DNA from 2 places in the Leifsonia sp. RCC_180 genome. Region 2 is predicted to be linked to the other one. Evidence: predicted binding sites of a transcription regulator. Region 2 holds the regulator's gene; the other holds the start of a gene.
The links. The regulator LexA, encoded in region 2, represses DNA repair genes until DNA is damaged. The targets are predictions, from matches to a motif close to TCGAACANNTGTTCGA.

Region 1: the regulator LexA is predicted to act here: its motif matches at 13,118-13,133, upstream of uvrA (excinuclease ABC subunit UvrA).

What each region holds. Positions count from the first base shown of each region.
Region 1 is NZ_CP200340.1:897,875-912,662, reverse strand. Features, by position in the region: gene polA (DNA polymerase I) at 1-847, shown strand, start outside; gene AB7E03_RS04510 (DUF885 domain-containing protein) at 935-2,608, shown strand; gene AB7E03_RS04505 (DUF4166 domain-containing protein) at 2,629-3,276, shown strand; gene AB7E03_RS04500 (epimerase) at 3,273-4,256, shown strand; gene rpsA (30S ribosomal protein S1) at 4,365-5,807, shown strand; gene coaE (dephospho-CoA kinase) at 5,894-6,496, shown strand; gene uvrB (excinuclease ABC subunit UvrB) at 6,562-8,628, shown strand; gene AB7E03_RS04480 (DUF4129 domain-containing protein) at 8,683-9,447, shown strand; gene AB7E03_RS04475 (hypothetical protein) at 9,444-10,028, shown strand; gene AB7E03_RS04470 (AAA family ATPase) at 10,018-11,043, shown strand; gene AB7E03_RS04465 (DUF58 domain-containing protein) at 11,102-12,523, shown strand; gene AB7E03_RS04460 (hypothetical protein) at 12,520-13,047, shown strand; gene uvrA (excinuclease ABC subunit UvrA) at 13,204-14,788, shown strand, end outside.
Region 2 is NZ_CP200340.1:1,189,444-1,204,231, forward strand. Features, by position in the region: gene AB7E03_RS05870 (TM0106 family RecB-like putative nuclease) at 1-2,805, opposite strand, end outside; gene AB7E03_RS05875 (HhH-GPD-type base excision DNA repair protein) at 2,925-3,491, opposite strand; gene AB7E03_RS05880 (SCO4848 family membrane protein) at 3,496-3,714, opposite strand; gene AB7E03_RS05885 (SseB family protein) at 3,762-4,628, opposite strand; gene priA (bifunctional 1-(5-phosphoribosyl)-5-((5-phosphoribosylamino)methylideneamino)imidazole-4-carboxamide isomerase/phosphoribosylanthranilate isomerase PriA) at 4,612-5,358, opposite strand; gene hisH (imidazole glycerol phosphate synthase subunit HisH) at 5,427-6,068, opposite strand; gene hisB (imidazoleglycerol-phosphate dehydratase HisB) at 6,065-6,667, opposite strand; gene AB7E03_RS05905 (histidinol-phosphate transaminase) at 6,664-7,821, opposite strand; gene AB7E03_RS05910 (LysM peptidoglycan-binding domain-containing protein) at 7,894-8,274, opposite strand; gene lexA (transcriptional repressor LexA) at 8,521-9,201, shown strand; gene AB7E03_RS05920 (metallopeptidase family protein) at 9,279-9,629, opposite strand; gene metE (5-methyltetrahydropteroyltriglutamate--homocysteine S-methyltransferase) at 9,707-12,067, opposite strand; gene AB7E03_RS05930 (methylenetetrahydrofolate reductase) at 12,064-13,074, opposite strand; gene hflX (GTPase HflX) at 13,299-14,788, opposite strand, start outside.

The sequences.
Region 1 (14,788 bases), 290 kb from region 2:
CGAGACGGATGGGCGCATCCACACGACCTATGACCAGACCGGTACGAGCACGGGCCGCATCTCCTCGAACGACCCGAACCTGCAGAACATCCCGATCCGCACCGAGGAGGGCCGCGAGATCCGCTCCGCGTTCCGGCACGGCGAGGGATTCGAGACGCTCCTCACAGCCGACTATTCGCAGATCGAGATGCGGATCATGGCTCACCTGTCCGAGGACCCTGGGCTGATCGAGGCGTTCAACGCGGGGGAGGACCTCCACCGGTTCGTCGGCTCCCGCGTGTTCGGCGTCGACCCCGCCGAGGTCACCTCCGCCATGCGCACCAAGGTCAAGGCGATGTCGTACGGGCTCGCCTACGGCCTGAGTGCGTTCGGACTGTCGAAGCAGCTGCGCATCGAAACGTCCGAGGCGCGGCAGCTGATGACCGACTACTTCGAGCGGTTCGGCGCGGTGCGCGACTACCTGCGGAACGTCGTCGAGCAGGCGCGCGTGGACGGCTTCACGGAGACCATCTTCGGCCGTCGGCGTCCGTTCGCCGACCTGACGTCGACCAACCGTGTCCTGCGCGAGAACGCGGAGCGGCAGGCGCTCAACGCGCCCATCCAGGGGTCGGCGGCCGACATCATGAAGGTCGCGATGCTCGGGATCGCCGGCGACATCATCGACCAGCGACTCGAGTCGCGGATGCTGCTCCAGGTGCACGACGAGCTCATCTTCGAGGTGGCGCCCGGCGAGTGGGATGCGCTGGAGTCCATCGTGCGTGCACGCATGGCGGGCGCTGCCGACCTCCGCGTGCCGCTCGATGTGCAGGTGGGCCGCGGCTCGAACTGGGACGCGGCCGCGCACTGACCTGCGCACAGCCGCGCTTCCGCCGAGGTTCTCCACAGCTGCATTTCGATCGTGTGCCGCCGACGCGTTGGTCGATAGGGTCGAAGCATGACCAACGATCAGAAGCGCGAACCCACTCCGGTCGACACGATCGCCGACGAGTGGGTCGACACCCAGCTGGAGCTGTACCCCGAGTACCACGTGTGGCTCGGCCGACCGGGGCGTGAGGGCGAATACGCCGACTACTCGCCGGCCGGTGCCGAGAACGCGACGGCCAAGGTGAAGGAGACGCTCAGTCGCATCGAAGCGGCCGAGCCGGTCGACGAGATCGATCGCATCACCAAAATGGACCTCGCTCGTGAGCTTCAGCTCCACATCGAGAAGCACGAGGCCGGGTTCGCGCAGCGAGACCTCAACGTGATCGCGTCGCCCCCGCAGGAGCTGCGCGACATCTTCGACCTGGTGCCGACGGACACCGAAGACGACTGGGCCAACGTCGCCAAGCGCCTTCACAACCTGCCCGCGGCGATGAACGGATACATCGAGACGCTACGCAGCGGGATCGCGGCCGGCAACGTCCCCGCGATCCGCCAGGTGCGGGAAGTGCTCGCCCAGGCGCGCAAGCAGGTCGCCGACACAGGCTTCTTCTTCGAGTTCACGCAGGAGGCGCGGCCGCTGAACGGCGAGCTGCCGGCGTCGCTGAAGAGCGACCTCGCGAACGGAGCGCAGGAGTCCGCCCAGGCGTACGCGACGTTGGCCGAGTTCTTCGAGAACGAACTGGCTCCGCAGGCGCCGGAGAAGGATGCGGTCGGCCGGGAGCTCTACGCCCTGGCGTCCCGCAGCTTCCTGGGCGCGACCGTCGACCTCGACGAGACGTACGAGTGGGGAATCGAAGAGCTCGCCCGCATGCGTGCGGAGCAGGAGTCCATCGCACGCGAGATCAAGCCGGGCGCGAGCGTTCTGGAGGCGATCGAGTTCCTCGACGGCGACCCCAGCCGCAAGCTGCACGGCACCGACGCCCTCCAGCGGTGGATGCAGGAGACCAGCGACCGCGCGATCGAAGAGCTCGGCAAGTCGCACTTCGACATCCCCGCCGAGATCCGTCGCCTCGAGTGCATGATCGCCCCGACGCAGGAGGGCGGCATCTACTACACCGGCCCGAGCGACGACTTCTCGCGCGCAGGCCGTATGTGGTGGAGCGTCCCCGAGGGCGTGACGGAGTTCGACACCTGGCGCGAGCTGACCACCGTCTACCACGAGGGCGTGCCCGGCCACCACCTGCAGATCGCCCAGGCCACCTACAACAAGGCTCAGCTCAACTCGTGGCGCCGGATCGCCGGCACCTCCGGTCACGCCGAAGGGTGGGCGCTGTACGCCGAACGCCTCATGGAGCAGCTCGGTTACCTCGACGATCCGGCCGACCGGCTCGGGATGCTCGACGGTCAGCGCATGCGCGCCGCGCGTGTGGTGCTCGACATCGGCGTGCACCTGGAGAAGCCGCTGCCGGACGGCTCGCGGCCGTGGACGGGGGAGGACGCCTTCCCATTCCTGCGCGAGAACGTCAACATGAACGACCAGTTCGTCCGCTTCGAGGTGAACCGCTACCTCGGCTGGCCGGGTCAGGCGCCGTCGTACAAGATCGGCCAGCGCATCTGGGAGCAGCTGCGCGACGAGTACGCCCGCCGGGAAGGTGCCGCCTTCGACATCAAGGCGTTCCACAAGAAGGCGCTCGACATCGGCGGCGTCGGCCTCGACACGCTCAAGGCGGCGCTGCTCGACTGAGCAACGCAGCGCATTCCTCGGTGACCTCCCCTTACCGCGCCGTGCTGGGCGCGGCGTTCGACGAGCTGCATCCGCGACTGCGGGCGTATTTCGACGCCATCCCGGCCGGCGCGGTGGGGCGCGGCGCAGGCGTGTTCGACACCGTCGGCACGCCGCGGCGGTGGCTCTGGCCCGTGCTTGCGGTGTTCGCACGCTCGCACGTGATGTTCCCGGTGTGGGAGCGGCAGGTTCCGTTCACCGTGGAGAACCGTCCCGGAAGCCGCCCGGACGGGTCGCCTGTGGTGCACGCGACGCGGGTGTTCGACCTCCGTGGCCGCACCGCGATGATGGTGGATGCGATCGGGGTGGACTCAGCCCGCATCGACGGTCCTCACCTGGTCGACCGCCTCGGCGGCCCGGTGAGGACGGAGGCCCGGTTCGCCGCGAGCGTGCTGGACGGTGGGCTGCGGCTCCGATCCACGGCCGTGTGGTGGGTCGTGACAGGCAAGCGGGTGCGCATCCCGCGTCCGCTCGCTCCCGTCGTCGTGCTGACGGAGGGCTGGGACGGGGAGTCCGGGCAGCAGCGGGTCTCCATCACGGTGACGGCGCCCATCGTCGGCCGTGTCTACCAGTACGCGGGCCGGTTCCGTTACGAGATCATCAACGAACACGAGGAGCAGTCGGAGTGAGCGAGCGCATCGTCATCGCGGGGGCGTCCGGTTTCGTCGGCCAGTACCTTGAGCAGCATTACCGCAGCGTCGGCGCGGAGGTCGTCGTCGTCGGCCGGCACGGGCCCGGCGCGCGCTGGGACGACGCCACCGGACTCCGAGAGGCCGTCACCGGCGCCGATGCCGTCATCAACCTCGCCGGCAAGAGCGTCAACTGCCGGTACGGCGACGCCAACCGGGCCGAGATCTTCCGATCGCGGCTCACGACGACCCGCGCGGTGCGCGAGGCGATCGCATCGAGCGACGCTCCGCCGCCCGTCTGGTTCAACGCATCCACGGCGACGATCTACCGTCACGCGGAAGACCGGCCCATGACCGAGTCCACCGGCGAGCTCGGCACCGGATTCTCGGTGGAGGTGGCCAAGACGTGGGAGCGCGAGCTGTTCGAGGGCGAGCTGCCGGACACCCGGCGCGTCGCTCTGCGCATGGCGATCGTCCTCGGCGACGGCAGCGCCCTCACCCCGCTGGTGAACCTCGTGCGATTCGGGCTCGGCGGCCCGCAGGTCGACGGACGCTGGTTCGCCACGGCGGCCCGCCGCAACGCCGGGACCTTCCACGAGTTCCGGGCGCGCGGCGGCACGCAGCGGTTCAGCTGGGTGCACATCGCCGACGTCCTCGGGTCGATCGAGTTCCTGCGGACGCGTCCAGACCTCGATGGTCCGGTGAACGTGGCGGCGCCGCATCCCACTGACAACCGCACACTCATGGCTGAGCTGCGGCGACTCCTGGGCCGCCCGGTCGGTCTCCCGGCCCACCGGTGGATGCTCGAGCTCGGCTCGATCGCCATCCGCACGGAGACAGAGCTGGTGCTGAAGAGCCGCTGGGTCGTCCCCGAGCAGCTGCTCGACGCGGGTTACGAATTCGCCTTCCCCGAGCTCGCGCCAGCCCTCCGCGACATCCTCGCCGACCGCGGCTTGCTGACCGCGTCCGCAGCCCGGTAGACTAGAACGTCACTTGTGTGACATCCCTATCCGCCTGCCGTTCGCGGAAAACTACATGATCATCATCGCGACCGGCCTGATTCCTGTCCATTACGGAGCACCCACTACATGACAACCGCAACGACCGACAAGGCACCCAAGCAGGTCGCCGTCAACGACATCGGATCTGCTGAGGACTTTCTTGCCGCGGTCGAAAAGACGCTGAAGTTCTTCAACGACGGAGACCTCATCGAAGGCACCGTCGTCAAGATCGACCGGGACGAGGTCCTCCTCGACGTCGGTTACAAGACGGAGGGCGTCATCCCCTCCCGCGAACTTTCCATCAAGCACGACGTCGACCCCAGCGAGGTCGTCGAGGTCGGCGACACCGTCGAGGCCCTCGTTCTCCAGAAGGAGGACAAGGAAGGCCGCCTGATCCTGTCCAAGAAGCGTGCGCAGTACGAGCGCGCGTGGGGCGACGTGGAGAAGATCAAGGAAGCCGACGGCGTGGTCACCGGTACGGTGATCGAGGTCGTCAAGGGCGGCCTGATCGTCGACATCGGCCTCCGCGGCTTCCTGCCGGCTTCGCTCATCGAGCTGCGCCGCGTCCGCGACCTCACCCCGTACCTGGGTCAGGAGATCGAGGCCAAGATCCTCGAGCTCGACAAGAACCGCAACAACGTGGTGCTCTCGCGCCGCGCGCTGCTGGAGCAGACCCAGTCGGAGTCCCGCACCACGTTCCTCAACAACCTGCACAAGGGCCAGGTCCGCAAGGGCGTCGTCTCGTCGATCGTCAACTTCGGTGCGTTCGTCGACCTCGGCGGCGTCGACGGTCTCGTCCACGTGTCGGAGCTCTCCTGGAAGCACATCGAGCACGCCTCCGAGGTCGTCGAGGTGGGCCAGGAGGTCACCGTCGAGATCCTCGAGGTCGACCTCGACCGCGAGCGCGTCTCGCTGTCGCTCAAGGCGACGCAGGAGGACCCGTGGCAGGTCTTCGCCCGCACCCACGCGATCGGTCAGGTCGCACCGGGCAAGGTCACGAAGCTGGTTCCGTTCGGTGCGTTCGTCCGCGTCGCGGACGGCATCGAGGGTCTCGTCCACATCTCCGAGCTGTCCGGCAAGCACGTCGAGCTGGCCGAGCAGGTCGTCTCGGTGGGCGACGAGGTGTTCGTCAAGGTCATCGACATCGACCTCGAGCGTCGCCGCATCTCCCTCTCGCTGAAGCAGGCGAACGAGGGCGTCGACCCCGAGGGCACCGAGTTCGACCCGGCGCTCTACGGCATGGTCACCGAGTACGACGACCAGGGCAACTACAAGTACCCTGAGGGCTTCGACCCGGAGACCAACGAGTGGAAGGAAGGCTTCGAGACGCAGCGCGACGAGTGGGAGCAGCAGTACGCTGCCGCCCAGGCGCGCTGGGAGGCGCACAAGCGCCAGGTCGCGAAGGGCCTCGAGGAGGCTGCTGCCGACAGCGGTACCTCGACCTACACCTCCGACTCGGCTGGTGGCGGAACGCTCGCCGACGACGAGTCGCTCGCGGCTCTGCGCGAGAAGCTCAGCTCCAACTCCTGAGCATCCTCTCTCTGAGACGGCCGGTCCTTCGGGGCCGGCCGTTTCGGCGTTTCCGGGCGGAATCGCGTCGTGGCTAGGCTGGTGGGGTGCAGCTGATCGGACTCACGGGCGGGATCGCCTCCGGTAAATCGACCATCGCCTCCCGGCTCGCCTCGCACGGCGCCGTCGTCGTGGATGCCGACCGCATCGCCCGCGAGGTCGTGGAGCCGGGCACACCGGCGCTCGCCCAGATCGCCGAACGGTTCGGCGACGGGGTGATCGCGGCCGACGGCAGCCTCGACCGCCCGGCACTCGGGGCGATCGTCTTCGGCGACGCGGAGGCGCTGAAGGCACTGAACGGGATCACGCATCCGGCCGTCCTCGCCGCGTCGACCGCACGGTTCCGCGCCGCTGCCGAGGCCGACCCCGGGGCGATCGTCGTCTACGACGTGCCGCTGCTGGTCGAATCGGCCAACGAGTATCCGTTCGACCGCGTGGTCGTCGCCCACGCCGACGAGCGGACGCGCATCGACCGGCTGGTACGCCTCCGCGGGATGGACCCGGCCGAGGCCGAGCGCCGCATCCGCTCGCAGGCGACCGACGAGGAGCGGCTCGCGGTGGCCGACGTCGTGATCGACACCGGCGGCACTCTGGAGCAGACGGATGCGCAGGTCGACGCCCTCTGGGACGAGCTGCGCGCCGGGGCCTGACGCCGAGCGTTCCGCTGTGAGCGAGAGCCGGATCGAGTGTCGGTGGTCGTTCCTAGACTAGAAGCATGCTTCCCACGCGCGCCGTCCGTCCCTTCGAGGTCGTCAGCGAATACAGCCCCAGCGGTGACCAGCCGCAGGCGATCGCAGAACTCGCGGGCCGCATCAACGCAGGCGAGACGGATGTGGTCCTCCTGGGCGCGACCGGTACCGGCAAGTCGGCGACCACGGCATGGCTCATCGAGCAAGTGCAGCGGCCCACGCTGGTGCTGGCGCACAACAAGACCCTCGCGGCTCAGCTCGCCAACGAGTTCCGTGAGCTGTTGCCCAACAACGCGGTCGAGTACTTCGTCTCGTACTACGACTACTACCAGCCCGAGGCGTACGTCCCGCAGACCGACACCTTCATCGAGAAGGACTCGTCGATCAACTCCGAGGTCGAGAGGCTGCGCCACTCGACCACGAACTCCCTGCTGAGCCGTCGTGACGTCGTCGTGGTGTCCACCGTGTCCTGCATCTACGGTCTCGGTGCGGCGGAGGAGTACCTCGAGGCGATGGTCGCGCTGCAGGTGGGCCAGAACGTGGGGCGCGATGCGCTCATCCGTCGTTTCGTCGGCATGCAGTACGAGCGCAATGACGTCGACTTCTCGCGCGGCAAGTTCCGCGTGCGGGGCGACACGATCGAGATCATCCCGATGTACGAGGAGCACGCGGTCCGGATCGAGTTGTTCGGCGACGAGATCGAGGCGCTGTACTCGCTGCACCCGTTGACGGGCGACGTGCTGCAGACGATGGATGCGGTGTCGGTGTTCCCTGCGACCCACTACGCCGCGAGCCCGGCGACGATGCAGCGTGCGATCGTCACCATCCAGGAGGAGCTGCACGAGCGACTGCAGGAGCTGGAGCGCGAAGGCAAGCTGCTCGAAGCACAGCGCCTCCGCATGCGCACCCAGTTCGACCTGGAGATGATGGAGCAGATCGGCTTCTGCTCCGGTATCGAGAACTACTCGCGGCACATCGACGGCCGCCAGCCGGGCGAGGCGCCGAACTGCCTGCTCGATTACTTCCCGGACGACTTCCTGGTGGTCATCGACGAGTCGCACGTCACTGTGCCGCAGATCGGGGCGATGTACGAGGGCGACGCGTCGCGTAAGCGCACTCTGGTGGAGCACGGATTCCGTCTGCCGAGCGCGCTCGACAACCGGCCGCTGAAGTGGAACGAGTTCAAGGATCGCGTCGGCCAGACGGTGTACCTGTCCGCGACCCCCGGCAAATACGAGCTCGGGATCGCCGACGGTGTGGTCGAGCAGATCATCCGCCCGACCGGCCTCATCGATCCCGAGATCGTCGTCAAGCCGACAAAGGGCCAGATCGACGACCTGCTCGAAGAGATCCGGGTCCGCGTCGAGCGCGACGAGCGCATCCTGGTCACCACCCTGACCAAGAAGATGGCCGAGGAGCTCACCGACTTCCTCGCGGAGGCGGGGGTGAAGGTCCGGTACCTGCACTCGGATGTCGACACGCTCCGCCGCGTCGAACTGCTCACCGAACTGCGCGCGGGCGTCTACGACGTCCTGGTCGGCATCAACCTGCTGCGAGAAGGACTCGACCTTCCGGAGGTGTCGCTGGTCGCGATCCTCGACGCCGATAAGGAGGGCTTCCTGCGGTCGTCGACGTCGCTCATCCAGACCATCGGACGAGCGGCTCGTAACGTCTCGGGTGCCGTGCACATGTACGCCGACGTGCTCACCGACTCGATGAAGAACGCGATCGAAGAGACGGATCGCCGGCGCGAGAAGCAGGTCGAGTACAACCGTGTGAACGGCATCGATCCGCAGCCGCTCCGGAAGCGGATCGCCGACATCACCGATGTGCTGGCGCGTGAAGAGGCCGACACCGCGCGGATTCTTGCCGGTCGTGACCAGAGGCGCAAGAGCCCGACACCGAACCTGCGCAATGGCGGCATCGCCGCGCAGGGGGCCGCTGAGCTCGAGGGACTCATCGCCGATCTCAACCAGCAGATGCTGGCCGCGGCCGGTGAGCTGAAGTTCGAGCTGGCGGCTCGGCTGCGCGACGAGCTCTCCGACCTGAAGCGCGACCTGCGTCAGATGGAGAAGGCCGGGCACCTGGGCTGACACGACCGGGTTCTCCGTGCCGGACAGAGGCCCGAGTCGGACTACGGTGGCAGAGTGGCAGCGAAGGCGACGGGACCGCGGCGGTGGACGCTCGCCGTGTGCGTCGCACTGGTCGGGGCGGCGCTGATCGCGGTGGCATTCCAGGGCGCACCGCAGTTCAGCGGGCCCCGCGTGTTCCTGCCGCCTGGGCCCGTCCGCACCGGCGAGCCGGGTCAGCAGACCACGGGCACGCCGGAACCGCAGCGGACCATCCACGAGGTGCGACTGGACCTCTCGTGGATCCTCGTGGCCCTGATCGTTCTCGCCGTGATCATCGCGTTGGCGGTGATCTGGCGACTGCGCCGCCGCAGGAGTGCGCCGCCCACGCTCCCGCCGCTGGGGGTCGTCACCGGAGTCGAGGCGTCAAGCGCGCCGTCGGCGTCCGACCCGGATCCGGAACCTGAGCCGGAGCAGGTCCGGCGCGGACTCGACCGCGCGGCGGAGGTGCTCGCAGAGCCCCGTGAGCCGCGCGACGCGGTCGAACGCGCCTGGGTGGGGCTCGAAGAGGGTGCCGCTGACTCCGGGGTCCGCCGTCTCCCGGCCGAGACACCCGCCGAATTCGCCGCCAGGGTCGTCGCTCGCGTCGCCGCAGACCGGGATGCGGCCGGGCGCCTTCTCGCGCTGTACCAGCGAGCGCGCTTCAGTAGCGCGCCGGTCACACCGGGCGACGTCGAGTCCGCGCGCGAGGCTGTGGACGCGCTCCGCGCCTCCTGGAACGCCGGCGGCCGTGCGAGCTCCGCGCGGGGAGCGGGCAGCGAGCCGCGCGGGGGTCACCGATGACCGGCCGCCGGCTGCCGCCCGGCATGCTGCGCCGCCTCATCCTCAGCGCCGTGCTCGGCATCGCGCTCGGCGCTGTGGCCTGGTACGTCGGGATGGACGCCCCGCACGCGATCGGGCTGGGAGCGGTCGTCTTCGCTTTCTCGGCCTGCCTCTCCGCTCTCGGGGAGGCGGTCGACCTGAGCTGGCCGCTTCCGCCACCCCCGCTGCGGCCGGGTGCCAGAAGGGATGTCGTCCAGCTGGGCTGGTCCTTGAGCTCGCGCGGTGGCCGCGCATCGCCGGAAGGGATCCGCGCCCTCCGCCTGGTCGCCGAACGCGCCCTGCAGCTGCGCGGGCTCGATCTGGAGGACCGCTCCGCCGACGCGCACCTGGAGGCGATCCTCGGCGCCGACCTGCTCGCGCTGCTACGGCGCGGATCAGCCGTCCAGCCGCCGCGCACGGCGCAGGTAGCTGCGGCCCTCGACCGTCTGGAGGCGTTCGTCCGCGACGACGACGCGCCGACCCGCGCGACGGTACCGAACCGCCCCCCAGCACCGCCCCATCCAACCGCCCCGACCCCTGAGGAGACGCCCCGTGCCCGCTGACCCCCGCACCGCATCCGCACCGCCCCTTCCGCTCGCGGACGTGGCGCGCCTCGGCGCCGACGTCCTCGACCGGGTGGGGAGCGTCGTCGTGGGGATGCGCGAACCGCTGCGGATCGCGTTCGCGACCATCCTCGCGGGCGGGCACGTGCTTTTCGAGGACGTCCCCGGTCTCGGCAAGACGCTCGCAGCACGCAGCATCGCCGCGGCCGTCGGCCTTGACTTCCGCCGCCTGCAGTGCACGCCCGACCTGCTCCCGTCGGACATCACGGGTTCGTTCGTGTACGTGCCGAGCACCTCCGACTTCGAGTTCCGGCCGGGGCCGGTTTTCACGGGGCTGTTCCTCGCGGACGAGATCAACCGCACCTCGCCGAAGACCCAGTCGGCGCTGCTGGAGGCGATGGCGGAGGGGCAGGTGTCGGTCGAGGGCCGCAGCTTCCCGCTGCCGTCGCCCTTCCACGTCGTCGCGACGGCGAACCCGATCGAGTCAGAGGGCACGTACGCGCTGCCGGAGGCCCAGCTCGACCGGTTCATGGTCCGGCTGAGCGTCGGCTACCCCGACGAGGCAGGGGAGGCGCGGGTGCTGCTGGCGCGCGTGGCCCGGCGGCACGAGGTGGCGACGGTGGAGCCGGTGATCGACGCCGAGACGCTGGCCGCCATGCAGGCTGGTGTGGAGGCCGTGGATGTCGATCCCGACATCGCCGAGTACTGCGTCCGGCTGGCTGCGGCCACCCGACGGCACAAATCGGTCGACGTGGGCGCGTCCCCCCGCGGTTCCCAGGGGCTGCTCCTGGTCGCGCGGGCGCTGGCCGTGCTCGCCGGGCGCGACTTCGTCATCCCCGACGACATCAAGGCGGTCGCCGTCCCGGTGCTGGCGCACCGCCTCACGCTGACCGTGCAGGCGTGGACCAGCGGGGTGCGCGCCGAGGAGATCGTCACCGAGGTGGTCAACACGGTGCCAGGACCGCCCGCCGTCGGGGCGGCGCAGCGTGCCGGCGACGAGACGGCCGCCCGATGAACCAGCGGTCGGTGAGGCGGCAACCGGTGAGCCTGCAACCGGCGCACCAGGCACGACGATGACACTCCGCACGAGCACGACGACGCGGACCGCGTGGATGCTCAGCCCGGCTCTCGCCGCGGCCGTCGTGGTCGGCGCCATCGGAGTCGTCGCGGGGTTCGTGATGTCGCGGCTGGAGCCGGCCCTCGTCGGCGCGCCGCTGCTCCTCGCGGCCGCCCTGGCGTGGGATCGCCGACCAGGCCGTGACCGCGAAGATCCCGCGGCGGGCGACGCGGTCGCGGTGGCTGCCGAGGTGGCCTCCGACGGCGCCGTGCACAGCGACCGCGGTGTCGACGCGCTGACGGTCGCGGTGGCTGCCGAGGTGGCCTCCGACGGCGCCGTGCACAGCGACCGCGGTGTCGACGCGCTGACGGTCGAGGTGCGGGCGACCGCGACACAGCATCCCGACGCCCTGCAGGTGCGGCTGACGCTCGGGACGGCCGCCCCGGTGGATGCGGTGCTCACGCCGCGCGCAGCGGCGAAACTCGCCAGCGAGGTCCCGGTGGTGCACTCCGGCCGGCAGCGGGTCGCCGCCGTCGAGGTGCGGGCGGTTGGCGCGGATGCCGTCTGGGCCGGAGAGCCGGGGGAGGAGGCGGCGGTGGAGCGCGTGGTGCGCCCGGGAACCGTGCCGATCCGGAGCATCCCCCTCCCGAGCCGTCTGCTCGGTCTGACCGGTCAGCACGTCTCGACGCGACCGGGCGAGGGCGGCGAGTTCCGCGACATCGACGAGTTCCATCCCGGTGACCGGCTGCGTCGCATCGACTGGCGGGCGACCGCGCGCGCCGGGCGGGCGGGGGAGCTGTACGTGCGCCGCACCACCGCGACGTCGGACGCCGCCGTGCACCTCGTCGTCGACGCCCGCGACGATCTCAGCGCTGTCGTGGCCGACTGGTCCCGCGCCTACCCGCGGCCGGCGGTCTCTTCGCTCGACCTGGCGCGCGAGGCGGCGTCCTCGCTCGCCGTGGCGTATGCGGCGGCCGGCGACCGGGTGGGGTTCGACGATCTGGGGCAGTCGAGGCGCGTCCTCCCTCCGCGTGCGGGCGCTCGTCATCGGGAGCGCGTGCTCCGGGCGATCGAGCTGACCGCAGCGGACAACAGGGCATATCACCGAGTCCGGGCGCCGCGGCTTTCGCCGGGTTCTCTCGCCGTGATGCTCTCGACCTTCCTCGACGACCAGGCGCTGACGCTCGCGCTCACCTGGCGGGCGGCGGGGCACCGCGTGATCGCCGTGGACGTCCTCCCTGCTCGCGATGCGCGCGACCTGCCCAGGCGCGACCTCCTGGCGCTGAGGACCATAGAGCTGGAGCGGCGCCTCCGGCTCGACCAGCTGCAGGCCGGGGGAGTGGAGCTGCTCGCGTGGGATGATGCGGCCGCTCGGCAGGGCGCCCTGCGGGCGCTGGCCTCGGCGCCGGCCCGGGCCTCGGCGAGGGCGCGGCGATGAGCGCGCGGCCGGAGTTCGGGGGACCGCCCGTCCTCGACGTCGTCACCGTTCCGGGCTGGTCGCTGCGCGTTCTCTTCGTCGCGATCGCCCTTCCGCTGGTCCTGGTGGGGGTTCCGGGGGGCCCGTGGACGGCGATCGCGGCGCTCCTCGTCGGCGTGGCCGTCTGGCGACCGCGGTGGCTCACCGCCTGGGTGCTGCTCGGCGTGCTGGTGCTGTCGTCCCTGATCGAACCGGGCACGGCGAGTCCGCGGCTGCTCGCGCTGATCGCTGGGGCGCACGCCCTGCACCTCGTCGCCGCGTGGACGCTGGTGGTTCCGGCTGCGGCTCGGCTGCAACCCGCGGTGCTCCTGCCGTCGCTGCGCCGTTTCGTGCTCATCCAGGTGCCCGTTCAGGGGGCCGCCGTCCTGCTTCTGATATTCGGTGGCGGGACGGGCGAGCCGGTCTTCGCGGTCGTGTCGGGACTTGCGCTCGTGGCGCTGGTGGGAATGCTCCTCCCGGCGCTGCTCCGGCGGTCACCACGGTGACGGGGTTCGAATGTCGGTGGTCGAGCCTAGACTCGCGGCTGCATGGGTGAACCGTGTCCATCCGGTAGAATCGAACACACGTTCGATCTAGTGGACGAGGTGCGCGGTGGGCGAACAGCCCCGATTTCCCAGCACGGATGGCGGAGAATAGAGCGAGTGAGCAGCGGGCGAGTGAACAGCGAGACGGGAAACATCAGCAGAGTGACGGGGTCGCACCTCAGCGTGCGCGGAGCACGCGTGCACAACCTCCACAACGTCGACCTCGAGATCCCGCGCGACTCGATGGTCGTCTTCACCGGCCTGTCCGGATCGGGCAAGTCGTCGCTCGCGTTCGACACGATCTTCGCCGAGGGGCAGCGGCGCTACGTCGAGTCCCTCTCGGCGTATGCGCGCCAGTTCCTCGGCCAGGTCGACCGGCCGGATGTGGACTTCATCGAGGGCCTGAGCCCCGCCGTCTCGATCGACCAGAAGTCCACCAACCGCAACCCGCGGTCGACCGTGGGCACGATCACCGAGATCTACGACTACATGCGACTGCTGTGGGCCCGCATCGGGGTTCCGCACTGTCCTATCTGCGGTGAGCGCATCCAGCGCCAGACGGTGCAGCAGATCGCGGACCAGCTTATGGAGCTGGAGCCGGGCACCCGGTACATGGTCGTGAGCCCCGTGGTCTCGCAGAAGAAGGGCGAGTTCGTCGACCTCTTCAAGGAGCTCGCCGCGAGCGGCTACTCGCGTGCGCTCGTCGACGGTGAGCAGATCCAGCTCGCCGACCCGCCCACCCTGAAGAAGCAGTACAAGCACGACATCTCGGTCGTCGTCGACCGTCTCGTCGCCGGTCCCGACATCCTCGGCCGCCTCACCGACTCCCTCGAGACCGCGCTCCGGCTCACCGACGGCCTCGTCCAGGTCAACTACGTCGACCGCGAGGGCACCGCGGCGTGGCAGAACTTCAGCGAGAAGCTCTCCTGCCCGAACGGCCACCCGATCCAGCTGACCGAGATCGAGCCGCGGACCTTCTCGTTCAACGCGCCGTTCGGCGCCTGCCCGGAGTGCTCGGGCCTCGGCACCCGCATGTCGGTGGATGACGAACTCCTGCTCGGCGACGACACGCTCAGCATCGCCGAAGGTGTCATCGTGCCGTGGACCACCCAGGGCAAGGGACTCTTCAACTACTACGAGAAGCTGCTCGACGGCCTCGCGCGCGACCTGAAGTTCTCGCTGAAGACGCCGTGGAAGAAGCTGCCGGACAACGTCAAGGACGCGGTGCTCCACGGCGACAACTTCGAAGTCAAGGTGAAGTGGAAGAACCGCTACGGCCGTGAGATGTCGTACACCTCCGGCTTCGAGGGCGTTGTGCCGTACATCGAGCGCCAGTACCTCCAGGCCGAGACCGACACGCAGCGCGCCCGCTGGGCCGAGTACCTGCGCGAGGTGCCCTGCCCGGTCTGCGGTGGCAAGCGGCTCAAGCCCGAGGTGCTCGCGGTGCTCGTGCACGGCAAGAGCATCGCGGACGCGTCGCAGCTGAGCCTCAGCGACGCCCGCACGTTCATGGAGAAGCTGCACCTGACCGAGCGCGAGCAGAAGATCGGCGCGCAGGTGCTGCGCGAGATCAAGATCCGCCTCGACTTCCTCATCCAGGTAGGCCTCAGCTACCTCGACCTGGCCCGCGCGGCCGGCACCCTGTCCGGCGGCGAGGCGCAGCGCATCCGCTTGGCGACGCAGATCGGTTCGGGCCTCACCG
Region 2 (14,788 bases):
TGCGACGCCGACGGCGATCGTCGACGCCAGCGAGAACTGCCCCGCCTCGTCGACGACGAGCAGGTCGAGGCTGTCGCGTGGTACGCGCGCCGGATTCGCGAAATCCCACGCCGTGCCGCCGAGCACGAACCCGTGGCCTTCGTTGACGTCGGCGAACTCGAGGTGCCCGTTGGCCGCAAGCGGTGTGAACCGGTGCGAAGCGGACTCCTCCGGCTCTGCAGCCGCATCGTCGGGCTTGCTCACCCCGCTCGCCGCGCCACCCGCTCCCCCGCTCGGCACTTTCCCGACCATCGCCGCGTCGAGCCCGGCGGCGATCACGCGGTCGAGCAGGTTCTCGACCACGGCGTGCGACTGCGCGACCACGCCGACCTTCCAGCCGTGGTCGCTGACCAGCCGTGCGATGACGTGGGCGCCGAGGTACGACTTGCCCGTGCCGGGAGGGCCCTGGACCGCAAGGTAGGACCGGTCGAGGTCGAGCAGGCTCGCGACGACGGCGTCGATGGGGCCGTCGGCATCGATCGGGCCGTCGGCATCGATCGGGCCGCCTCCGTCGCTCGCGACACGATCCGACAGTGCGCCGGACCGGGTCCGCGGCGGTGTCCGTCGCAAGAGGTCGATCGTCGCGTCGACCGGCCAGGTCTCGTGATGCCGAGCGATCAGGAGCGCGGTGCCCCACTCGCGGATCGCCTCCCCGAGCCGACGCGAGTCGGGCGGCGCCGCGGGAGTGAGCGCGCTGGGAAGGTCACGGTAGGGCGGAATCTCTGGAGGAAGCGTCTCGCGCACGACGATCGACCCGTCCGGAAGCGCCTCGATGACGGCCACGGTGCGCGTTGCCCGCGCTCCGGGCTGCGCCCTCGGCTGCCGGAACGGCCCCGGGTATTCGTAGACCAGGTACGGCCCGCCTCGTTCGCTGACGCGCACGGCGCTTCCGGCGCCCCACGCGCCCGACAGCAGGAGCTCGCGCCGCTCCACCCGCTGCCCCTCGTCGAGGTACCAGTCGCGCAACACGACGGCTTTCTCCACCACCAGGACGTCGCGCGTCTCGCCCCACTCCTCGATCGGCTGGATCAGCCGCGCGAAGTGCGACTGCCAGAAGCTCTTCTGCTCACGCCGGTGGAAGTCGATGGCCGCCGCCGCCAAGGCCATGGCCCGGCGGTCGCCGCTGCGGTGCGGATCAAGAGGATCGCCCGCGAAGGCGAGGAGCCCGGCCCGCAAGGGCGACTCCTCGGTCGCCGCCTCGAGCTCCTCCATCGGCACCGACCCGATCGGGATGCCGTTCTCGGCTGCCCGGGCGAGCAGCCAGTCGCGCAAGCGGAGCGTCGAGACGCAGTCGTACCGGTTGTACTCTCCGATGTCGTCGAGCAGGGGCTGTGCCTCATCCAGCCGGCCGAGAGCGATGAGATCGCGCGCGTTCGCGTACTCGGTGATCGAGTCGGCGCCGTTGGTGACATCGCTCTCGCGCAGTTCGTCGCCCATGTAGAGCGGCTCGAGCTTCTTGATCGAATACGACCGCGAGCCCACACGAACCGCCTTGCGCACCAGCGGGTACAGGTCGACCATCACGTTCTCACGAAGGAGTGCGTCGACCTCCTCCTCGCCGACCCCGTGCCGGGCGGCCAGCGCGAGCAGGTGCGTCTGCTCGTAGGCGGCGTAGTGGTAGATGTGCATGCCCGGGTACTGGGCTCGCCGCTCGCGAACGTAAGCCAGGAACGCCTCGAGTGCCACGCGCTCTGCGGCGAAGTCGTGTGCCCAGAACGCGGTGAACTGCTCCGCGTCGTCCACTAAGCCGAACAGGTAGTCGAGGTTCCAGCGCTCACCCGCACCCTCGGTGTAGAGCGGGTCGCCTTCGAAGTCGAAGAAGATGTCGCCCGGGTTCGGATGCGGTAGAACCGCGAGAACCGGTGCGTTGAACACCCGGACCGGCGGCGGGGTGCCCGGCTCGGCCTGCAACTGCAGCCGCGCCTGCTCGCGCAGCCCGTCGAGCGTTCCCTCCGGGATGCCGTCGATCGGCCCCGTGCATGCGGCGAGCGCGTCGATGGTGCCGATGCCCGCGGCGACAAGATGCTCGCGCTGCGTGACCCGCATCCCGGCCACCAGGAGGACGTCGTGTGCCGCCTGCACCTCCGCGTCGCACGTGTCGCACCGGCCGTCGACCGTGAAGCGGGGGTCTCCCCATGCCACCGGTCCGTCGTCAGCGACGTGCTCGGCGATGATCGTCAGCAGCCGCGCGCGCCGCTTGCGGTACACCGGTTCGATGTCGCTCAAGGAGTGTTCACTGACGGAGCCGTCGCCCAGCAGAAGCTCGACCGTGTCGTCCACGTCGACGCCCATGCCGCGCAATTGCTCGGCGTACGCCGCCAGCTGGAGCAGCGCCGTGACCCGGGCGCTACGGGCGAGCTTGGAATCCTGCACCCGATATCGCCCGTCCGGCAGTCGCACGACGAAGTCGGCGAAACCCACGAACGATCCGTCGAAGAAGGTCGCCTGGAACACCACCTCAGCACCGCGCGCGAAGGCGTCAGCCGTCTGTCGCACCGCCTCCGCGAGCGACTCCGCCGTAAGCGGCGTCGGCCGCTCGATCTCCGCGACGCCCGCACCGAACCGCTCGCGATAGCGCTCCAGGATGCGGTGCTCGTGCTCGTCGCCCATGCGCGACGACCGCACGTACATCGGATCTTGGACCTCTTCGGTCTTCTCGAGGCGACCGAGCTTCACATCCACCGTGCGGAGGAAGGCGAACTCGCACTTCGACGCCTCGGTGAGGTCGCTCGCACTCGTGACGATGATCCCGTCGAGCAGGAACACGGCGACCTCCCTTCGTGCGGACGATCGGCCATCCGCTCTGCGAGACTATCGGCGACCACCGACAGCGGGCCGTTGTCCACAGGCCCGGCCGGAAACGGCGGACCGGCGTCCGCCTGTGATCACTTTTCCTTCGCAGCCGCCTTCACGGCGCGCTTGTGCTCCCGGACCCGCGTGAGCGAATCGGCGTCGACGATGTCGGCCACCGAACGATAGCCGTCCAGCCCGTAGTCGCCGGCCGCGTCCTGCCACCCCGCCGCCTGGAGGCCCTTCCGCTTGCCCAGCAGCGCCAGGAAGATCTTGGCCTTCTGTTCGCCGAATCCCGGCAGCGCCTTCAGCCGGCGCAGCACCTCGGCCCCGTCCGGGTCGCCCTGCGTCCAGATCGCGGCGGTGTCCCCACCCCACTCCGAGACGATCGCGGCGGCGAGCGCCTGCACCCGGCCCGCCATGGAGCCGGGGAACCGGTGGACCGCCGGAGTCTGCTTCATGACCTCGGCGAGCTTCTCCGGATCGGTCGCCGCCAGGGTCGCCGGGTCCAGCGAGCCGAGCCTGTCGCGCAGCTTGGCCGGGCCCGCGAAGGCTGTCTCCATCGGCACCTGCTGATCGAGAAGCATCCCGGTCAGGAGGGCGAACGGGGACTGGTCGAGGAGGGCGTCGGCTTCCGCGTCGCCGGTGATGTTGAGGGCCATCCCCTCAGCCTGCCACCAGCAGCAGGATGCCCGCCACAGTGGACAGCACCGCCAGCAGCAGCGCGACCCCGAGGAGCACGGCGTGCACGACGAGGAACGGGGTCGCGCGACCGGCGGCATCCCGCGCCCGCGCATCCTTCCGGACACGGGTGAAGAACCGCGGCCAGGCGAAGACGTTGAATACGGCGTTCAGGAACAGCACGATGGCGGCGAAGACGGTCATGGTCCCTCCAGCCTAGGCGGCGGCGCGAGCCGTCGCCGTCCGCCGCATCAATCGGCGGAGGCGACCAGCTGCACGCGGAGGGAGTCGACGCGTGTGGCGATCACGTCGTCGTTCGCCCAGCGCTGGGCGAGCCGGGCGAGGATCGCATCCAGCTCTTCGCGGGTGAGCCCGGCGGCGAGCGACAGCCGCACCACCAGCTCCTCGCCGGCCAGACGGCTCGCCGGGTCGCCCGCGACCAGGTGGACCTCGTGCACCCCGAGCTCCGGAGCGATGGATGCGCGGAACGCCTCGCCGACCAGAGGATCGCGGTCGCTCGGCAGCCACGGCGTCCCCTGCGCGACCGCCCACACCGCGGGCCGGCGGAGCACGAACTCCGTCTCGGACGTCGGGTCGAGCACGATGAGCTCGGTGCCTTCGGCTGCAGCCGCGAGCGCAGCGCGGCGACCCTGCGCAGGCACCGGCCGGGCGGCCGGATTCCACGCCTGCATGGCGGTCACCGACGAGAACACGGGCTGTACCGTGCGACCGTCCGGGCCGGCCACCCGCACGATCGACAGCTCCTGAGTCTTGTCGACGAGCATCCCGGCGTCGTTCTCGCCCTCCTCACCGAGCTCGGCGATCAGCGGGATGAGCAGCCGGGACTCGCGCAGAGCATCCACGACCCGATCCGGGCCGGCCTCGCCCGCGCGGAACGCCGCCAGCGCGCCGAGCAGGGCCGGAGGCGCCGACCCGTCGTCGTCGCCGAACGGGTTGTCGTCGAATGCCCGCCCCTCCCACGGCTGGCCGGCGGAGTCGGCGAGGGATGCGGCGAAGCCCGCGAGCCGGGCAGCGCCCTCGTCACTGGGCCCGTGCTCGGAAGGATCCGACCGCGACGGGCCGGATGCCGGATCCACGTCGTCAGCGCCCGGCGACATCCAGCGCCTCGGGAAGTGTGAACGCGCCGGCGTAGAGCGCCTTGCCGACGATGGCGCCTTCCAGCCCCAGCGGCACCAGCTCGCGCAGAGCGGCAATGTCGTCGAGGTTGGAGATGCCGCCGGAGGCGACGACCGGACGCTCGGTGCGGTCGAGCACCTGACGCAGCAGGTCGAGGTTCGGGCCGCGCAGGGTGCCGTCCTTGGTGACATCGGTGACGACGTAGCGCGCGCAGCCGGCGTCCTCGAGCCGGTCCAGGACCTCCCACAGGTCGCCGCCCTCGCGCGTCCAGCCGCGGGCCGCAAGGGTCGTGCCGCGAACATCCAGGCCCACGGCCACCGCCTCGCCGAACTGGCTGATCGCGCTGGCCGCCCACTCGGGGTTCTCCAGCGCCGCCGTGCCCAGGTTGACGCGGGTGGCGCCGGCGTCGAGCGCCTGCTTCAGCGAGTCGTCGTCGCGGATGCCGCCGGAGAGCTCGATGCTCACGCCGTGCACCTCGTGGATGACCTTGCGCAGCAGCGAGCGGTTCTCGCCGCGACCGAAGGCGGCGTCCAGGTCGACCAGGTGGATCCACTCGGCGCCCGCCTCGGCCCACTCGGCCGCCGCATCCACCGGGTCGCCGTAGCTGGTCTCGCTGCCGGCCTCACCCTGCGTGAGGCGGACTGCCTTGCCGTCGGCGACATCCACCGCCGGAAGGAGGACGAGTCGGGGCGTGGAGATGAAATCGGTCATGGGGTTCCTTGGATGTCGGTGCGCGAGCGGACGAAAGTGGCGAGCGCCGGGCTGGAGCGAGCGGACGGCTAGAGCGAGCGGACCCAGTTGCGGAGCAGCTGGATGCCCGCCTGCCCCGACTTCTCGGGGTGGAACTGCGTCGCGCTCAGCGGGCCGTTCTCGACCGCGGCGACGAACGGCGCTCCGTGATCGGCCCAGGTCACCTTCGGCTTAGGGAAGGGCCCCGACGGCTCCAGGGTCCAGTCCTGGGCCGCGTACGAGTGGACGAAGTAGAAGCGCTCGTCCGCAAGCCCCGCGAACAGCGTGGAGTCATCCGGGGCCCGCACCGTGTTCCAGCCCATGTGCGGCACGACCTCGGCGCGGATGAGGTCGACCGTCCCCGGCCACTCCCCCAGCCCCTCGGTTTCGAGGCCGTTCTCGACGCCGCGCTCGAACATGACTTGCATGCCGACGCAGATGCCGAGCACGGGGCGACCGCCCGCGAGCCGTCGGTCGATGACCTCGTCGCCGTGGGATGCGCGGAGCGCCTCGGCGACGGCGGTGAAGGCTCCGACGCCCGGCACGAGGAGGCCGTCGGCCTCCTGCGCACGTCGCCGGTTGCCGGTCAGCTCGACGTTCGCTCCGGCGGCTTCGAGCGCCTTGACGGCCGAGTGGACGTTGCCCGTCCCGTAGTCGAATACGACGACATCCGGCTTGTTCCCCTCGCTCACAGCGCCCCCTTGGTGGAGGGGATGCCGCTCACCAGCGGATCGAACGCCTTCGCCTGTCGGAACGCGCGCGCGAACGCCTTGAACTCCGCCTCGGCGATGTGGTGCGGGTCGCGGCCGGCGACGACGGTGATGTGCGTCGTGATGCGCGCGTTGAACGAGATCGCCTCGAAGACATGGCGCACCATCGAGCCCGTGAAGTGCCCGCCGATCAGGTGCAGCTCGAAACCGGCCGGCTCGCCGGTGTGCACGAGGTAAGGACGCCCGGAGATGTCGACGACCGCCTGCACCAGGGCCTCGTCGAGCGGAACGAGGGCATCGCCGTAGCGCGAGATGCCGGCTTTGTCGCCGAGCGCCTCCCGGATCGCCTGCCCCAGCACGATGCCGATGTCTTCGACCGTGTGGTGCACATCGATGTCGGTGTCGCCGGTGGCGCGGATGCGCAGATCGGTGAGCGAGTGCTTGGCGAATGCGGTCAGCAGGTGGTCGTAGAAGGGGACGCTCGTCTGGATGTCGGAGGTGCCCGTGCCGTCGAGGTCGAGGCTCAGCTCGATGCTCGACTCGCTGGTCTCCCGCGTGACCGTGGCGGCGCGATTCGTCATGCGTCCGAGTCTACCGGGGCGTCCTGCACCCTCTCCGGGGCCGGGTCGGCGGCGGTGTCGGCCGCGGCGTCCGCGCCCGGACGGCCGAGCGCTGCCAGCGCCTCGAGGAATGCGGTGGTCTCGGCCTCGGTGCCGGCGGTGACCCGCAGGTGGTGCGGGATCCCGACGTCGCGGATGAGGATGCCGCGCTCGGCGAGGGCCTCGAAGGTCGCGTGCGGGTCGGCCACGCCGCCGAACAGGACGAAGTTGCTCCCGCTGCGGTGCGGTGTGTATCCCAGGCGTGCGAGTTCGGACACCAGCCGGTCGCGCTGCCCGCGGATCTCGCCGACGGTCGCGAGCATCTCGTCGGAGTGCGCGAGAGCGCCCAGGGCCGCCGCCTGCGTGAGCGCGGACAGGTGGTACGGCAGGCGGACGAGGCGCAGGGCATCGTTCACGGCCGGGCCCGCGGCGAGGTAGCCGACGCGGGCGCCGGCGAACGCGAATGCCTTGCTCATGGTCCGTGACACGAGCAGTCGCGGGCGGCCGGGAAGGAGGGTCAGAGCGGAGAGCTCGCCCTCGGGCATGAACTCGGCGTACGCTTCGTCCACCACGACGATCCCCCGGGCGGCGTCGTACACCGCTTCGATGGTGTCGAGGCCGAGCGGCGTTCCCGTGGGGTTGTTCGGGGAGCAGAGGATGACGATGTCCGGGTCGGTGCGACGGATCTCGGCGACTGCCGTCTCGGGAGAGAGCTCGTAGTCGGCGTCGCGGCCGCCGGTGAGGTAGCCGGTGCCTGTGCCCGAGGCCAGCAGCGGGTACATCGAGTAGGTGGGCGCGAAGCCGAGCAGGGTGCGCCCGGGTCCGCCGAAGGCCTGGAGGATGTGCTGCAGCACCTCGTTGGAGCCGTTGGCCGCCCAGATGTTCTCCGGCGTCAGCCCGTGACCCAGGTAGCGGGCGAACGCGGCGCGCAACTCGGTGAACTCCCGATCCGGGTAGCGGTTCACCCCGCCAACCGCCGCTGCGACGCGAGCGACGATGTCGGCGGCGACATCCTCCGGCACCGGATGCGTGTTCTCGTTCACGTTGAGCGCGACGGGCACCGGACGCTGCGGAGCGCCGTACGGGGAGCGACCGCGGAGGTCCTCCCGGATCGGCAGCTCGGAGAGAGAAGTCACCGTTTCATCGTAGTCAGCGCTCCCCGCGGTTTCGCCGCGTGACGAGCCGAGGGCGATTCGTGGAAGGACTCGTCAGTGCGCGTACTTCGTCGGGACGGCGAGCTGTTGCCCGGGCGACACGACCGCGGAGTCGAGACCATTGAGCGACACGATGTCGGCGATCACGTCGCGCGCGTCGGCGTTCGGCGCGATGCGCTCGGCCACCGACCAGAGTGAGTCACCCGACTGCACCGAGACGTACTGGAAGGCGACGTGCGTCTGGTCGCCGGTCGCGACCGCGCCTCCGCCGTTGAGGGCGAACACCATCGCGCCGATGACCAGCGGGAGCGCGACCAGGGCCGACAGCACCGCGCGACCACGCCGCGTGAGGCGCAGGCGAACACGCGCTCCCTCAGGCAGGGACGGGACCGCACGAAGGGTGGGAACCGACTCGCTCATCAGTACTGCACTCATGGCCGTGACCTCCTCAGACTCGCGGGTGCGAAGCTGTGTTCCGAATGTATCTTCGAATGTCTGAATCCGCAAGCGGCCCTCTTCCGAGGAATTACGGGGAAAAGTTCGCGACACGCTCGAACACATGTTTGTCTTCCCTTCCCGACGCGGATACAGTTTCGACTGTCTGAGAACATCAGATCAGGTACCACCGACATTCCTGCCGGGGAGCATCCCGGAGGTCGCCGAGGTCACGAGAGGACTCCCGTGTCGAACGAGAACCAGGCCCGCGGAGGCACCCGCCGCCGCAAGAACCTGAGTGACAAGCAACTGGCGATCCTCGACTTCATCCAGCGGTCGGTCGGCCAGCGCGGCTATCCGCCGAGCATGCGCGAGATCGGAGACGCCGTCGGGCTCTCCTCCCTCTCCTCCGTCACGCACCAGCTGAACCAGCTGGAGCTGAGCGGATACCTCCGGCGCGACCCCAACCGTCCGCGGGCCCTTGAGATCCTGATCGACCTGCCGGCCTCGTCCTCGGTGACCCCGGACTACGAGAACCAGACCCCCGTCGGCGACGCCGCGATGGTCCCCCTCGTCGGGCGGATCGCCGCCGGTATCCCGATCACCGCCGAGCAGCAGGTGGACGAGGTGTTCCCGCTTCCCCGTCAACTCGTCGGCAACGGCGAGCTCTTCATGCTGAAGGTCATCGGCGAGTCGATGATCGACGCGGCGATCTGCGACGGCGACTGGGTCGTCATCCGCCAGCAGAACACCGCGGAGAACGGCGACATCGTCGCGGCGATGCTCGACGACGAGGCGACGGTCAAGGTCTTCCGGCAACGCGACGGCCACACCTGGCTGCTGCCGCGGAACTCGAACTTCGAGCCGATCCTGGGCGACTTCGCACAGGTGCTGGGCAAGGTCGTTGCGGTCCTCCGCGCGGTCTGAGCCGATCCCCCGCTGAGTGGTGACCAGATGTCACCATCCGGCCGGAATAGCAGCAACGACTCACGACTCGGACGCGGTCACGCCCAGCCGAGCTCCTGCAGCCGCTCGTCGGAGAGGCCGAAGTAGTGGCCGATCTCGTGCACGAGGGTGATCCGCACCCGCGCACGCAACTCCTCGACCGTCGACGCCGACGCCTCGAGGTTGTTGCGGAACAGCGTGATCCGGTCCGGTAGCTCGCCGAACCCGTACACCGATCGGCGCGTCAGCGGTCGCCCGCTGTACAGCCCGAACAGCCGCGGGCGGGCGCCCGCGGGCTGGTCCTCGATGAGGATCGCAACGTTCTCCACCGGCCCGACCATGTCGTCCGGCAGCTCGTCGAAGATGTCGCCGACCATCCGCTCGAATTCGCCGTCCGAGATGTACACCATGTGGTCATCCTCACACGGCGCCGGCCCCGGTTCGCTGTGCGCGTACCGGGGCCGGCGTCAGACCGAGGAGCGACGATTCAGGCGCTGACCGACGCCCGCTCCCGCACCCCGCGCGTCGCCTCGATGATGTTCCGCAGCGACGCGACCGTCTCGTCGTAGCCGCGCGTTTTCAGGCCGCAGTCCGGGTTCACCCAGAGCTGCCGCCCGGGGATGGCGCTGAGCGCCGTCTCCAGCAACTCGGTGACCTCCTCGACCGACGGCACCCGCGGCGAGTGGATGTCGTACACGCCCGGCCCGATGCCGTGCTCGAACCCGGAACGCTGGATGTCGTGCACGACCTCCATGCGGCTGCGGGCCGCCTCGATGCTGGTCACGTCGGCGTCGAGGTTGCGGATCGCGTCGATGACCACGCCGAACTCCGAGTAGCAGAGGTGAGTGTGGATCTGGGTGCGGTCGGCGACACCGGACGTCGCCAGCCGGAACGAGCCCACCGACCATTCGAGGTAGTCGTCCTGGTCGGCCTTCTTGAGCGGCAGCAGCTCGCGCAGCGCCGGCTCGTCGACCTGGACGACCCGGATGCCGGCCTCTTCCAGGTCGGCGATCTCGTCCCGCAGAGCCAGGGCGACCTGCCTCGCGGTCTCGCCCAGCGGCTGGTCGTCGCGCACGAACGACCAGGCGAGGATCGTGACCGGGCCGGTCAGCATCCCCTTCACCGGCTTCTCGGTGAGGCTCTGTGTGTACGCCGACCAGTCGACCGTGATGGGCGCCGTACGAGAGACATCGCCCCACAGGATGGACGGGCGCGTACAGCGGGAGCCGTATGACTGCACCCAACCGTTGCGGGTGACGGCGAAGCCCTCGAGATTCTCGGCGAAGTACTGCACCATGTCGTTGCGCTCGGGCTCGCCGTGCACGATGACATCGATCCCGATCTCCTCCTGGAGGTCGACGACGCGCTTGATCTCGTCGCGCATCCGCCCCAGGTACTCGGCCTCACTGATGAGGCCTGCCGCGAGCTGCGCCCGCGAGCGGCGGATGTCGGCCGTCTGCGGGAAGGAGCCGATGGTGGTCGTCGGCAGGAACGGCAGCGCGAGCGCCTCGTCCTGCGCGGCCAGCCGGTCGTCGTAGTCGCCGCGACGGAAGTCCGCCTCGGTCAGAGCGGCCTCGCGCTCGCGCACCGCCGGCACGCGCACGCCCGGCGCCGACGCCCGGTCGGCGAGGGCGGCCGTCGCGGCCGTGAGCTCCTCCTGGATCGCCTCGTGCCCATCCACGATCCCGCGGGCGAGCACCGCGACCTGGGCCACCTTCTGGTCGGCGAAGGCCAGCCATGACGTCAGCCGCGCATCCAGGTCCGGCTCGTCGTCGACGTCGTGCGGCACGTGGAGCAGCGAAGTGGAGGTTGACACGGTGACCTCTGGACTCAGCGACAGGAGCTCGGTGAGCGTGCCGAACGCCGCCTCCAGATCGCCGCGCCAGATGTTGTGCCCGTCGAGCACGCCGCCGACGACAGTCTTCTGCGACAAGCCGGATGCGGTGGTCGCATCGAGGCCCGAGGGGATGCTTCCCCGCACCAGGTCCAGGTGGAGCGCCTCCACCGGGCTCGTGGCGAGCGCGGGCAGGGCGTCGTCGAGGCTGCCGTACGGCGCGGCGACGAAGATCGCCGGGCGGTCGGTCGCCGAGCCGAGCAGGTCGTACGTCTGCCGCACGGCGGCGAGGACCGCATCCCGCGGCTCGTCGATGCTCTCGCTGACCAGGGCCGGCTCGTCGAGCTGCACCCACGGAGCGCCGGCTGCCGCCAGTCGTGCGAGGAGCTCGCGGTACACCGGAAGCAGGTCGGCGAGACGGGAGAGCGGACGGAAGCCCTCCGACGCATCGTCCGCCGGCTTGCTCAGGAGCAGGAACGTCACGGGTCCGACGATCACCGGGCGCGTGACGAAGCCTGCCTCGCGGGCCTCCTCGAACTCGCGCACGATGCGGTCGGAGGCCAGCCGGAACTCCGTCGCCGGGCCGATCTCCGGCACCAGGTAGTGGTAGTTGGAGTCGAACCACTTGGTCATCTCCAGCGGCGGGTTCTCCCCCTCGCCGCGGGCGATCGTGAAGTAGCCGGCCAGGTCGACAGCGCCGGTCGAGTCAGCGAGGGCGGCGAAGCGGGTGGGCACCGCGCCGACCGTGACGGCCGCATCCAGCACCTGGTCGTAGAAGCTGAAGCTCTCCGGGATGGATGCATCGGTGCGTCCGAGCCCCAGCGCCGCCAGCCGCTCGCGGGTCGCCGCGCGCAACCCGGCGGCCGTCGCCTCCAGCCCGTCCGCGTCGATGCTGCCGGCCCAGAAAGCCTCGACGGCTTTCTTGAGCTCGCGGCGACGCCCGATTCGCGGGTAGCCGATGATGGTGCCCACCGGGAACGCGGGGCGGGCCGAAGCGGGGGTCGTGTTGCTCATGCTGGTTCCTTTGCAGTGGCCGGTTTCGGCGGGGTGGTTGATGAAGCACGGGTGGATGAAGCGCGGGTGGATGCGGCGGGCGCGGCGGGCGGAAGGCCGCCGATGCGGTCGAGGACAGACAGCACCGCCTCATGCTGGTTGAACGTGTACAGGTGGAGGCCGGGGGCGCCGCCCTCGAGCAGCCGCTGGCCGAGCCGCGCCGCCCACGCGATGCCGATCTCCCGCCGGCCCTCGTCGGTGGGCTCGACCTCCAGCTCGATGGCGAGGTCGCTGGGAAGGTCTTCCCCGCTCAGCTCCAGCATCCGCTTCAGGCGGGCAGGGCTCGTGACCGGCATGATGCCCGGCAGGATGGGGAACGTCACGCCCGCCTCGGCGGCCCGCTGCGCGAAGTGGAGATAGTCCTCCGCGTGGAAGAACAGCTGGGTGATCCCGAGGTTGGCGCCGGCGGCCTGCTTGGCAAGCAGGGCGTCGATGTCCTGCGAGACCGAGTGGGACGACGGGTGGCCGTTCGGGAAGGCGGCGACGGCGATCTGCACGTGCTCACGGTGCTCGAGAACGGCTTGCGCCTGCAGCTCCGGCACGAGCAGCTCGCCGTAGGGGGCGCGCTCGGCCTGCACCCGGTGGATGAGTTGCACGAGCTCCGCGGTCGTGCGGATGTCGCCGATGCCGTCCTCGCCCTCCGGGAGGTCCGCCGGCGGGTCGCCGCGCACGGCGAGGAAGCGGCGCACGCCCGCATCCAGGAAGTCGCGGATCAGCCGGTGCGCCTCCTCGTGCGACGACCCGACGCAGGTGAGATGCGCCATCGCGCTCACGTCCGTGTGCTCCAGGATGTAGCGGAGCACGTCGAGGGAGGCCGTCCGGGAGGAGCCGCCGGCGCCGTAGGTCACCGAGATGAAGTCGGGCCGCGTCGCAGCGAGCAGGTCGATCGTGCCCGGGAGCGCCGTCGCGGCGCGCTCGGTGCGCGGCGGGTACAGCTCGAAAGAGAACCGGGCCTCAGTACAGCTCATGGGTTCCTCGGATGGTGGTCGGACAGCGGCACGGCGACACTCCGCTCCTGCTCTCACAGGGCGGGGTTCACACGGGCGGGTGCCGGGCTCGGCTGTCGCACCAACGTCGGCGGTCGCCCGCGTGACGTTGTCAGGCAATCTAGCAACGCGAAAGGCCGGACGGAATCGCCCGCGTCATCCAGTGACACAGACGGCCGTCCGGCCCTTCTCGTGTTGCGTCGCGCTTACTTCGCCGGGGTGACCTCGAACGGCTCGAACGCCGCGTGGTACTCGGGCATGATCCGCGCGGTGACGCGGGTGCCCTCCTCCACATACTCGGTCGAGATGACCCGGCCCCGCTCGTGCAGAGCGGAGATCAGGTCGCCGCGGTCGTACGGCACCACCAGCTCCACCTCGAGGGACGGATCCGGCAGCAGCCGCGCGATGGCGGCGAGCACCTCGTCGATGCCCTCGCCGGTCCGGGCCGACGCGAAGATCGCGCCAGGCTCCAGCCCTCGCAGCACCAGCCGCTCGTCAGCGGGGATCAGATCGGCCTTGTTGAAGACCACGATCTCCGGGATGTCGCGGGCGCCCACCTCGCCGATCACGTCGCGCACGGTCGCCAGCTGCGAAGCCGGATCCGGGTGCGACCCGTCGACGACGTGCAGGATGACGTCGGAGTCGGCGACCTCCTCCAGTGTCGAGCGGAACGCCTCCACCAGCTGATGCGGCAGATTGCGCACGAAGCCGACGGTGTCGGCGAGCGTGTACAGGCGGCCGTCGGCGGTGACACTGCGGCGGACCGTCGCATCCAGCGTCGCGAACAGCGCGTTCTCGACCAGCACGCCGGCCTTGGTCACGCGGTTCAGCAGGCTCGACTTGCCGGCGTTGGTGTAGCCGGCGATCGCCACAGAGGGCACCGAGTTGCGGTTGCGGTTGGCCCGCTTCGCCTCCCGTGCCGGCTTGAAACCGGCGATCTGCTTGCGCAGCCGGGCCATGCGGGTGTGGATGCGGCGACGATCCAGCTCGATCTTCGTCTCACCTGGACCACGCGAACCCATGCCGGCGCCCGCGCCGCCCACCTGGCCACCGGCCTGGCGGGACATCGACTCGCCCCAGCCGCGCAGACGCGGCAGCAGGTACTCGAGCTGCGCGAGCTCGACCTGCGCCTTGCCCTCGCGGCTCTTGGCGTGCTGGCTGAAGATGTCGAGGATCACGGCCGTGCGGTCGATCACCTTCACCTTCACCACGTCCTCCAGCGCACGGCGCTGGCTCGGGGCAAGCTCCGTGTCGGCGATCACGGTGTCCGCGCCGAGCGCGGCGACGACGCCCGCCAGCTCTTCCGCCTTGCCGCGGCCGAGGTAGGTGCTGGGGTCGGGATGCGGACGGCGCTGCAGCAGTCCGTCCAGCACCGCGGCTCCGGCCGTCTCGGCCAGTGCAGCAAGCTCCCGCATCGAGTTCTCGGCGTCCTGCAGGGAGCCCTGCGAGTACACGCCGATGAGCACCACATTCTCCAGCCGGAGTTGCCGGTACTCGACCTCGGTGACGTCTTGCAGTTCGGTCGACAGCCCGGAGACGCGGCGCAACGCCGCGCGCTCCTCACGGTCGAACTGCTCACCGTCGTGGTTGCCGCCGTCGACGGCGTCGCTCTGCAGCGCCTGCGCCCGCGAGGACCCGGCGGCGCCGAACAGCGTCACGCTCGCGCGGTTCCCCTCGGTGGCGAGCACGCGCGCGA